DNA from 2 places in the Sphingomonas sp. ABOLE genome. Region 2 is predicted to be linked to the other one. Evidence: riboswitches for the same ligand, from Rfam matches in the RefSeq annotation. Region 2 holds a riboswitch; the other holds the start of a gene.
The links. Region 2 has a riboswitch for glycine ahead of CA234_RS03445 (L-serine ammonia-lyase). Riboswitches for the same ligand answer to the same signal wherever they lie in the genome.

Region 1 (5,506 bases), on a different contig from region 2:
GTGCCATGAAATAGGGCAGGTCACCCTGGTCGACGCGCTTCTCGTACAGCGTCAGGATGAAGCGGCTCTTGCTCGTGTCGACGAGGTAGTTGCTGTTCTCCACCCCCTCGGCGATGCCCTTGGCCGAGACCAGCTCGCCGACGTCGAAGCGCTCGAGGAACGCCGACAGCGCCTCGGCCGAAACCTGCGTGTAGACGGCCATTACGCAGCCTCGAGCCCGCGCGGCAGCTTGAACACGACGTTCTCTTCCACCGTCTCCACCTCGCGCTCGGTCACCGCGAACCGGGTGCCGAGCTGCTCGACGACTTCGCGGACCAAGACTTCCGGGGCCGAGGCGCCGGCGCTGATACCGACGCGGGTCACGCCGTCGAACCAGGCGAAGTCGATCTCGGCGGCGCGCTGGATCAGCACCGCACGGGCGCCGCCACGCTTGGCGACCTCGACCAGCCGCAGCGAGTTGGACGAATTGGGCGCGCCGATCACCAGCACCAGCTCGGCCTGCTCGGCGATCGCCTTCACCGCCCCCTGCCGGTTCGAGGTGGCATAGCAGATGTCGTCCGCGCCCGGCGCCAGCATCGTCGGGAAGCGGCGCTTGAGGATGCCGAGCACCGCGGCGGTATCGTCCACCGACAGCGTGGTCTGGGTGAGAAAGGCGAGATTCTCGGGATCGGGCACCACCACCGATTCGGCATCGGCCTCGGTCTCGACCAGCGTCATCGCGCCTTCGGGGACCTGGCCGAAGGTGCCGATCACCTCGGGGTGGCCCTGATGCCCGACGAACAGGATGTGGCGCCCGGCGGCGACGTGGCGCTCGGCCTGGCGATGGACCTTGGAGACCAGCGGGCAGGTCGCGTCGAGATAGGAAAGCCCGCGTTGCTCGGCCTTGTGCGGCACCGCCTTGGGCACGCCGTGGGCGGAGAACACCACCGGCACGCCGTCCGGCACATGGTCCAGCGTCTCGACGAACACGGCGCCCTTGGCGCGCAGATTCTCGACGACGAACTTGTTGTGGACGATCTCGTGCCGGACATAGACCGGCGCGCCATATTTCTCGATCGCGAGTTCGACGATGCGGATCGCGCGGTCGACGCCGGCGCAGAAGCCGCGGGGCGCTGCGATCAGCAGCTCCAGGGGACGCTTTTCGGTGTTTGCCATCGGGTGGAGCCTCTACGCGATTGCTTGCGCGGGCGGAAGGCGGTTCCTATGGTGCGCGCCGTTCCGGTCCCCGTCTCGTCGCAGATGGGGGGCGGCTGTTCGGTTCGAAAGGTTGCCCTCCCTTGTCTGTGCCTAAGTTCACCGTTCCCGCCCTGATCCTGCTCGCCGCCAGCGGTTGCGCCCGCACCGGCGAAATCACCGAAGGCGGCATCAGCGCGGTGCGCACCGCCTGCCCGACGGTGGCGATTCCGGCCGGCACCGGCGACGTGACGCTGTTCGATCCGGCGACCAGCCGCGAGGCGAGCGCGATCGACGTGGTGGCGACGATCACCAACATCCAGTCGACCTGCAACGATGCCGGCGCGCAGGTGGTGACCGACGTCAAGTTCGACGTCCTGGCCCGCCGCCGCGATGCCGGTCCGGCACGCGACGTGGTGCTGCCCTATTTCCTCACCGTGGTGCGCGGCGGGACCAATGTCGAGGCGAAGCGTGTCGCCAACGTTACGCTCCATTTCGAGGCGGGCCAGCTCCGCGCCAGCGCCGTGGGGACGGCGACGAGCAGCGTCTCGCACGCCGCCGCGACGCTCCCCGACGAGGTCCGTCGCCGCCTGACCGCCAAGCGCAAGGCAGGCGAGGAATCGGCGGCGACCGATCCGCTGAGCGATCCGTCGGTGCGTCGCGCGGTGCTCTCGGCGACGTTCGAGGCGCTGGTGGGCTTCCAGCTGACCGACGAGCAGCTCAAGTACAACGCGACGCGGTGATCCTACGTTAAGATCCTCCCCGGAACGGGGAGGGGGACCGCGCGGCGCAAGCCGCGTGGTGGAGGGGCGCGCCGACAGGCGCGGTTGCGCTGCCAACGCAGAACTACCGCCGCTGGCGCGGCGGCCCCTCCACCATGCTGCGCATGGTCCCCCTCCCCGTTCCGGGGAGGATCTAAAATCACCACTATCCCGATTGACTCGCGCCAGCCGTCCCGCCAAGGCTCGCGGACGTCGATGCCGGGCAACCGGCATGGGCATGCGCGGGAGAGAATCCGGTTCGCCGGATCGCCGAAGGAGCAACCGCCCCGGAATCTCTCAGGCACCGAGGACCGCGCAGGCCACGACACTCTGGAAAGCGAGACGGCCGCCGAGGCCGGGCTCCACCGAAGGGGTAAGCCGGGTACCACCCGTGCGAAAGCTCTCAGGTTCCGTGACAGAGGGGGCGATGGTGTTGCGAAGGGCTTCGGCTCCACGCGCGCCGTTGAAACCCTGATGCCCGGAGTGCCCCATGAGCGAAGCCGCCGAAGATACCGCCACCGACCTGCCGATCGAGACGCTGCCGCTCGACGCCTGGCACCGCGCGCGCGGCGGCCGGATGGTGCCGTTCGCGGGCTATGCCATGCCGGTCCAGTATGAAGGCATCATGGCCGAGCATCTCTGGACGCGCGAACATGCCGGGCTGTTCGACGTCAGCCATATGGGCCAGCTGCTCTTCTCGGGCGTCGACTTCGACGCCGGCCTCGAAAAGCTGCTGCCGGGCGACGTGAAGGGCCTGGGCGAGGGCCGGATGCGCTATTCGCTGCTGCTCAGCGAAGAAGGCGGCATTCACGACGACCTGATGATGACCCGGCTGCCCGCCGACAATGCCTTCGAGATCGAGGGCGGCACGATCTACATGGTCGTCAACGGCGCGACCAAGTGGGACGATCTGGGCGTGTTCCGCGAGTTCCTGCCAGACGAAGTGACGATCAACCATCTCGAGGATCAGGCGCTGCTGGCGCTGCAGGGGCCGGAGGCGGTGACCGCGCTCGCACGCGTGCTGCCGGGCGTCGAGACGCTGGTGTTCATGACAGCCGCCGCGTTCGAATGGAACGGCAACCCGCTCTGGGTCAGCCGCTCGGGCTATACCGGCGAGGACGGCTACGAGATTTCGCTGCCGGGCGAGGCGGCGGAGGCGTTCGCCGACGCGCTCACCGCGCAGCCCGAGGTGAAGCCGATCGGCCTGGGCGCGCGCGATTCGCTGCGCCTGGAGGCCGGCCTGCCGCTCTACGGCCATGACCTCGATCTGGAGACCACGCCAGTCGCCGCCGATCTGGGCTTCGCGCTGTCCAAGCGCCGCCGCGAAGAGGGCGGTTTCGCCGGTGCCGAGCGCATCCTCGCCGAGCGCGAGCAGGGCAGCGCCATGAAGCGCGTCGGCCTGATCGTCGAGGGCCGCCAGCCGGTGCGCGAGGGCGCGGCGGTGGTCGATGCCTCGGGCGCCGAGGTCGGCAAGGTCACCTCGGGCGGGTTCGCGCCTTCGGTGCAGAAGCCGATCGCGATGGCCTATGTGCCCTCGGCCCTTGCAGCGGCCGGTACCAAGATTACGCTTGTCCAGCGGGGCAAGCAGCATTCCGCGGAGGTCGTTGCGATGCCCTTCGTCCCCCACCGCTATGTCCGAAAGGGAGCGTGACATGAGCCGTTATTTTACCGAAGACCATGAGTGGATCGAAGTCGACGGCGACGTCGCGACGGTCGGCATCACCGAATATGCCCAGAGCCAGCTCGGCGACATCGTGTTCGTCGAAGTGCCCGACGAGGGCAAGGAACTGAGCAAGGGCGACGATGCCGCGGTCGTCGAGAGCGTCAAGGCGGCGTCGGACGTGTATGCGCCGGTGTCGGGCACCGTCGTCGAGGGCAACAGCGACCTCGCCGACAACCCCGCGCTGGTGAACGAGGATCCGGAAGGCGAAGGCTGGTTCTTCAAGATGACGCTCAGCGACGAGAGCGAGCTGGAAGGCCTGATGAACGAGGCCAAGTACCAGGCGTTCGTCGCCAAGCTGTGATCTCTTATTAGCCCCTCCCCCTCCTGGGGGGAGGGAGGGGCCCGCTGCCGGAGGCAGTGGGAGGGAGAGGGTGAGCGGTTGCTCAGGCAACCGCTCACCCTCTCCAAGCTGCGCTAGGCGCTGAAGCGCCAAGCTCCGCTATCCTCCCCCTCGAGGGGGAGGAACGAAAGCATGATGGGATTGCCACCCTTCACGGGATCATCCCACCCCATAATCCCTCCCATTTGCGGGAGGTAGAGTAGGACAGTCGATGCGCTACCTGCCCCTTACCCCGGCCGACCGTCAGGCAATGCTTGGCACGATCGGCGCCCCGTCGATCGACGATCTGTTCGTCGACGTGCCCGAAAGCGCCCGCCTGAGCGGGCCGATCGCCGGCCTGCCGATGCATGCGTCGGAACTCGCGGTCGAACGCCACATGACCGCGCTGGCGCGCAAGAACCTCGCCGCCGGCGAGGTGCCGTTCTTCCTGGGGGCAGGGGCCTATCGCCACCATGTGCCGGCCTCGGTCGATCACCTCATCCAGCGCGGCGAGTTCCTCACCGCCTACACGCCCTACCAGCCGGAAATCGCGCAGGGCACGCTGCAGATGATGTTCGAGTTCCAGAGCCAGATCGCCCGGCTGCTGGGTTGCGACGTCGCCAATGCCTCGATGTACGACGGCTCGACCGCGTGCTGGGAAGCGATCTCGATGGCGCGCCGCGTCACCAAGCGCGGCAAGGCGATCCTCTCGGGCGGTCTGCACCCGCATTATGTCTCGGTCGCCAAGACGATGGCGCGCTTCACCGGCGATCAGCTCGTCACCGGCGTGCCGACGCTGAGCCCCGAGCCCGACACGCTCGACCTGATCAACGCGATCGACGCCGACACCTCGTGCGTCGTCGTCCAGTATCCGGACATTCTCGGCCGCATCGAGGACATGTCGGCGCTGGCCGAGGCCTGCCACGCCAAGAAGGCGCTGCTGATCGCCGTCGTCACCGAGCCGGTGGCGCTGGGGGCGATCAAGGCGCCGGGCGAGATGGGCGCGGACATCGTCGTCGGCGAGGGCCAGTCGCTCGGCGTCGGCCTGCAATTCGGCGGGCCGTATGTCGGCCTGTTCGCCTGCTCGGAAAAGCTGGTGCGCCAGATGCCGGGCCGCCTTTGTGGCGAGACGGTGGACGCCAGCGGCAAGCGCGGCTTCGTGCTGACGCTCTCCACCCGCGAGCAGCATATCCGCCGCGAAAAGGCGACGTCGAACATCTGCACCAGCTCGGTGCTGTGCGCGCTCGCCATGTCGGTGCACATGACGCTCTTGGGCGAGAAGGGCCTGCGCCAGCTCGCCGAGCTCAACCATGTCGGCGCCAGCGCCGCCGCCGATCGCCTCGCCGACGTGGACGGGGTGGAGCTGGTCACCGACCGGTTCTTCAACGAATTCACCCTGAAGCTGTCCAAGGAAGCGCGCCCCGTCGTCCGCCAGCTTGCCGACAAGGGCATCCTGGCCGGCGTGTCGCTCGGCCGCCTCTATCCGGGCGTCGAGGAGTTGCAGAACGGCCTCGTCGTCGCGGTCACCGA
Region 2 (5,506 bases):
GCCAGCGACGACGCCACCACCTACCGGCTGGGCCTCAACTGGCAGGCGACGCGCGACATCCTCGCGTTCGGCAGCTATGCCACCGGCTACAAGGGCCAGACCTACGATCTGACCAGCAACTTCGACAAGAACCGCGCCGCCGCCGGTCCGATCCGGCCCGAAACCTCGAAGGACTGGGAGTTCGGCCTCCGCTCGCAGTTCTTCGGGCGCCGCGTGACGTTTAACGTCACCTATTTCAGCACCGACTATACCGACCTGCAGGCACAGACGATCGAGCAGCTGGCGGACGGGACCTCCAATTTCCGCCTGACCAACGTCGGCAAGATGAACACCAAGGGCCTGGAGTTCGAAGCCGCGGCACGCGTGATGCGTGACCTGACGATCAACGGCGGCCTCACCTATCTCGACGCGACCTATCTCTCGTTCCCGGCGGCGCCGTGCTACACCCAGCAGGGTCCGGCGCAGGGCTGCATCACGCAGGGCAAGCTTAGCTATCAGGTGCTCACCGGCACGCGGGCGATCCAGGCGCCCGAATGGAAGGGGTCGATGGCGATCGACTATAGCCCGGCGCTGACCGAGAAGCTGAACGGCGTGCTCGTCGGCAGCTGGCAGTATCAGTCGAGCGTCTATTATGCGGCGCGCGATCCGGAGACCTTCCAGCCCGCGTTCAGCATCTTCAACCTGAGCGCCGGCGTGCGCGACCACAAGCGCCGCTGGGAAGCGACGCTGTTCGTCAACAACCTGTTCGACAAGCAGTATTTCCCGGCGCTGGTCAACTCGGGCGGCAATTTCGGCAAGCAGATCGCCACCCAGTCGGTCCTGCCGCGCGATTTCCGTCGCTATGCAGGCCTGCGCTTCGGTGTAAATTACTGATGCACACGCGGGAGGGCGGGGGCGATGCCTCCGCCCTCTCCATCAGGAGAGGGGACCGAATGATCGGCAGAATTGGAATCGCGGCCGCAGCATGCGCAGCCGCGATTTTTGCGTTTCAGGGCCACGCGCAGCAGGCACCGGCACGGCCCAGCGTCGACGCGCCGGAGCTGGCGGCGCTCGGCAGCTACGGCGTCGGGGTGGCCGATCTCGAGTTCGTGGAAGCGGGCCGGGCCGATCCGCTACAGGGCGCCGACAAGCCCGCGATCGTCGACCGGCACATCCCGATCAAGCTCTGGTATCCGGCCGCGGCAAAAGGCGCGGGCACCCGCTATCGGACCGCGCTGCCGGGCGAGAAGGGCAGCGACGTGCCGTTCGAGGTGCCGGGGCTCGCCACGCCGGGCGCGGCGGCCGCCAAGGGGCGCTTCCCGCTGGTGATCCTCGCCCATGGCTATAGCAACACCCCGGAGGTGCTGTCCTGGCTCGGCGAGAACCTCGCAAGCAAGGGCTATGTCGTGGTCGCGCCCGCCTTCCGCGATCCGCCGATCACCATCCGCACGCCGGCCGCGCGCGCCGGACCGTTGACCAGCCGCCCGCTCGACATCGCCTTCGTCGCTGCCGAGGCCCAGCGCCGGGCGCAGGCCGGGCAGGGGGCGTTCGCCGCCGCCGATGCCGCGCGCACCGCGCTGATCGGCTATTCGATGGGCGGTTACGGCGTGCTCACCGCCGCCGGCGCGCCGCTCGATCCGGCGGTGGCGGGCGCGACGCGCGGCGTGCTCGCGCCCTATGTGGCCGGGGCGGAGAAGGCGGAGCGCCTCAAGGTCGCCGATCTCAAGGCGGTGGTGGCGATCTCGCCCGCCAGCAACCTCTACGGCACGCCGCTCTGGGCCGCACCGGGCGTTGCGGCGATCCGTGCGCCGACGCTGTTCATCGTCGGCAGCCAGGACCATGTCGTCGGCTATGATCCGGGCGTGCGCACGCTGTTCGACCAGGAAGTGCATGCCCCGCGTTACCTGCTCACCTTCCGCGAGGCGGCGCACAGCATTGCGCTGATCGGCGCGCCCCCGGCGATGCGCGAAAGCTTCTGGGACCTGGACTGGTTCGAGGACGCGGTGTGGCGCAAGGACCGGCTGATGGCAGTGCAGGCGCACTTCATCACCGCGTTCCTCGATCGCTATGTGAAGGGCGAGGAAGCCAAGGCCGCGTACATCGACGGCTTGGTGCCGAACTCGAACGACGGCAAATGGCAAGGCGCGCCCGGCGGCCGCTACGCCGGGTTCAGCCCCGGCGCGCCGGCCTCGACGATCTGGAAGGGCTTCCAGCCCAGCCGAATCTCGGGGATGAACTTCGAGTTCAAGCCCGCGCAGCCCTGAGCCCGGTCAGCACTCGACGACGTTGACCGCCAGGCCGCCCAGGCTCGTCTCCTTGTACTTGGAGCGCATGTCGAGGCCGGTCTGGCGCATCGTCTCGATCACCGCATCGAGCGAGACCTTGTGCGTGCCGTCGCCGTGAAGCGCGAGCATCGCGGCGTTGATCGCCTTGACCGCGCCCATCGTGTTGCGCTCGATGCAGGGGATCTGCACCAGCCCGCCGATCGGATCGCAGGTGAGGCCGAGATTATGCTCCATGCCGATCTCGGCGGCATTCTCGATCTGCGCGTTGCTGCCGCCCAGCGCCGCGGCGAGGCCTGCCGCCGCCATCGAGCAGGCGACGCCCACTTCGCCCTGGCATCCCATCTCGGCCGCCGAAATCGACGCCTGGCGCTTGTAGAGGATGCCGATCGCCGCGGCGGTGAGCAGCAGGCGGCGCGCCCCGTCCTTGGTCGCATTGCCGACGAAGCATTCGTAGTAGCGCAGCACCGCCGGGATCACCCCTGCCGCGCCATTGGTGGGAGCGGTGACGACGCGGCCGCCGGCGGCATTTTCCTCGTTCACCGCGAGTGCCCAGAGGCTCACCCATTCGAGCACCGAGGCGGGCTCGACGCGGGGGCCGCGCGCGATCAGCTTCTGGTGGAGCTTGCGTGCGCGGCGGGGGACTTCCAGGCCGCCGGGCAGGATGCCGTCCTGCGCCATGCCGCGATCCATGCACGCGTTCATCGCATCATGGATGCCGTCGACAAAGGCGAGCGTCGCCGCATCGTCGCGCCAGCCGCGTTCGTTGGCGAGCATCAGCCCGGCGATGTCGAGCCCGAGCTCGTCGCAGCGCTGCAGCATCTCGCGGGCGCTGGCGAAGGGATGGTTGGTACCGGCGGAAAGGCCTGCCGCGGCTTCCTCGCCCTCGCGCCGGATCGCGCCGCCGCCGACCGAATAATATGTCCGCTCCAGCACCGCGCCGTCGATCAGCGTGGCGCGCAGCTTCATGCCGTTGGGATGGCCGGGGAGGAACTGGCGCTTGCGGAACTTGATGTCGGTTTCGGGATCGAACGGCACCAGCGCAGTGCCGCCAAGCCGCAGCCGGCGCTGCGCAGCGATGTCTGCTAGCATCGGCTCCACCGCATCGGGATCGACACCCTCGGGCCGCTCGCCCGCCAGCCCCAGCACCACCGCGCGATCGGTGGCGTGGCCCTTGCCGGTCAGTGCCAGCGAGCCGAACAGCTCGCAGCACAGCTTGGTGACGCTCCGCCCGTCGGCGATTACCCAGGCGGCGAAGTCGCGCGCGGCGCGCATCGGCCCCACGGTATGCGAGCTCGACGGCCCGATGCCGATGGTGAACACGTCGGTGATGCTGATCGGCCCTGCATTCGGCCCGACGCCTTTGGTCGCCACGGAACCCGTCTCCTGAAACACTCGGTTGCGGGCCCCTTCTGTCCGTTTGCCTGAGATCGCTATCCCGTCGGCGGGCGCGCGCGGCGCCACTCTCCAGAATGTTGTGGCCGGAAGGTCCTTTTGCCTGAGAGTTTCCGGGGCGGTTGCTCCTTCGGCGATCCGGTTGCCCGGATTCTCTCCCTTTCCGACAGCGTGTGTTTCGCCGTGCGGCCGCGCGCTGTCAAACGCTGATTGGGCGAAGGGCTTCCAGCGCGGGCAGCAGTTCGGCGAAGGAATCGATCACCGCCTCGGCGCCGAGCGTGGTCACCGGCACCTGCGAGAAGCCGAAGCTGCACGCGATCACGGGGACGCTCGCCGCCTGCGCCGCCTGCACGTCGTAGATCGAATCGCCGACGAACGCCGCCGGGTCGCCGCAGCGCCGGACCATCTCCAGGATCGGCGCGGGCGAAGGCTTGGCGGTGCCGGGGCCGAGCGTGTCGCCGCCGATCACGGTGGTGAAGCGCGGGAGCAGGCCGGTCGCCTCCAGCAGCGGCAGGCTGAGCGCCTCCAGCTTGTTGGTGACCACCGCCAGCTTGATGCCCTGCGCGGCCAGCGCATCGAGCGCGTCGAGCACGCCGGGATAAAGGCGGCTATGCTCGGCGATATGGTCGCCATAGGTCGCGACGAAGCGCGGATAGACCCGTGCCACCACCGCCGCATCGCCGCCGCCTGTCGCCGCGACCGCCTGCTCCAGCAGCTTGTGCACGCCGCGGCCGACCATGGACAGGATGCGGTCGAGCGGCAGGGCCGGCCGGCCGTCCTCGGCGAGCACGCGGTTGAGCGTCGCGGCAAGGTCGCCGCTGGTATCGAGCAGCGTGCCGTCGAGGTCGAATCCGATGGTCCGGAAGGGCAGGGGCATGGCGTGCCGCATGGCAGCATCGTGCTGGAAAAGCCATGTCCAGCGTGGCAGGGGTTGCACCCCATTTCGACCGGAGACTGGCCACGTGACTGCACCCATCGCCGCGATCATCCTCGCCGCCGGCAAGGGCACGCGGATGAAATCCGATACCCACAAGGTGCTGCACCCGATTGCCGGACGGCCGATGCTGCTCCACCTGATCGACAGCGTGAAGGCGCTGGGCGCCGCGCGCGAGGTCGTGGTGGTCGGCGCCGGGCGCGAGCAGGTGGAGGTTGCCGTCACCCCACTGGGCGCGGAGACGGCGCATCAGGCCGAGCAGCTCGGCACCGGGCACGCCGTGCTCCAGGCCAAGGACGCGCTGGCGGGCTTCGACGGCGACGTGCTGATCCTCTATGGCGACGTGCCCCTCGTCACCACCGCGACGATGCGGCGGATGGTCGAGCGGCTGCATGGCGCGGACCAGCCCGCCGTCGTGGTGCTCGGCTTCCGCCCGGCCGATCCCGGCGCCTATGGCCGGCTGATCATCGAGGGCGGCGATCGCCTGTCGAAGATCGTCGAGTACAAGGACGCTTCGCCGGAGGAGCGCGCCGTCACCCTGTGCAATTCGGGGCTGATGGCGGTGCGGGGCGCCGATCTGTTCGTGCTGCTCGACCGGCTGAAGAACGACAACGCCGCCAGCGAATATTACCTGACCGACATCGTCGAGATCGCCAATGACGACGGCCGGGTCGCGGCGGTGATCGAGACGGGGGTCGCCGAAGTCACCGGCGTCAACAGCCGGGGCGAACTGGCGGCGGTGGAGGGGGCGTGGCAGCAGGCTCGCCGCGCCCGTGCCATGGCGGAGGGCGCGACGCTGATCGCGCCGGAGACGGTGTGGTTCGCCTACGACACGCAGATCGGCCGCGACGTGACGATCGAGCCCAACGTGGTGTTCGGCCCCGGCGTCACCGTGGCCGACGGGGTCGTGCTGCGC

Region 1: another riboswitch for glycine. It lies ahead of gcvT (glycine cleavage system aminomethyltransferase GcvT); the one in region 2 lies ahead of CA234_RS03445 (L-serine ammonia-lyase).

Annotation. Positions count from the first base shown of each region.
Region 1 is NZ_QQWY01000018.1:38,528-44,033, forward strand. Features, by position in the region: gene thrB (homoserine kinase) at 1-202, opposite strand, end outside; gene ispH (4-hydroxy-3-methylbut-2-enyl diphosphate reductase) at 202-1,155, opposite strand; gene CA234_RS12675 (hypothetical protein) at 1,284-1,916, shown strand; glycine riboswitch at 2,168-2,258, shown strand; gene gcvT (glycine cleavage system aminomethyltransferase GcvT) at 2,425-3,585, shown strand; gene gcvH (glycine cleavage system protein GcvH) at 3,587-3,958, shown strand; gene gcvPA (aminomethyl-transferring glycine dehydrogenase subunit GcvPA) at 4,209-5,506, shown strand, end outside.
Region 2 is NZ_QQWY01000003.1:185,535-191,040, forward strand. Features, by position in the region: gene CA234_RS03435 (TonB-dependent receptor) at 1-873, shown strand, start outside; gene CA234_RS03440 (dienelactone hydrolase) at 933-2,243, shown strand; gene CA234_RS03445 (L-serine ammonia-lyase) at 2,250-3,635, opposite strand; glycine riboswitch at 3,738-3,827, opposite strand; gene CA234_RS03450 (HAD-IA family hydrolase) at 3,856-4,533, opposite strand; gene glmU (bifunctional UDP-N-acetylglucosamine diphosphorylase/glucosamine-1-phosphate N-acetyltransferase GlmU) at 4,619-5,506, shown strand, end outside.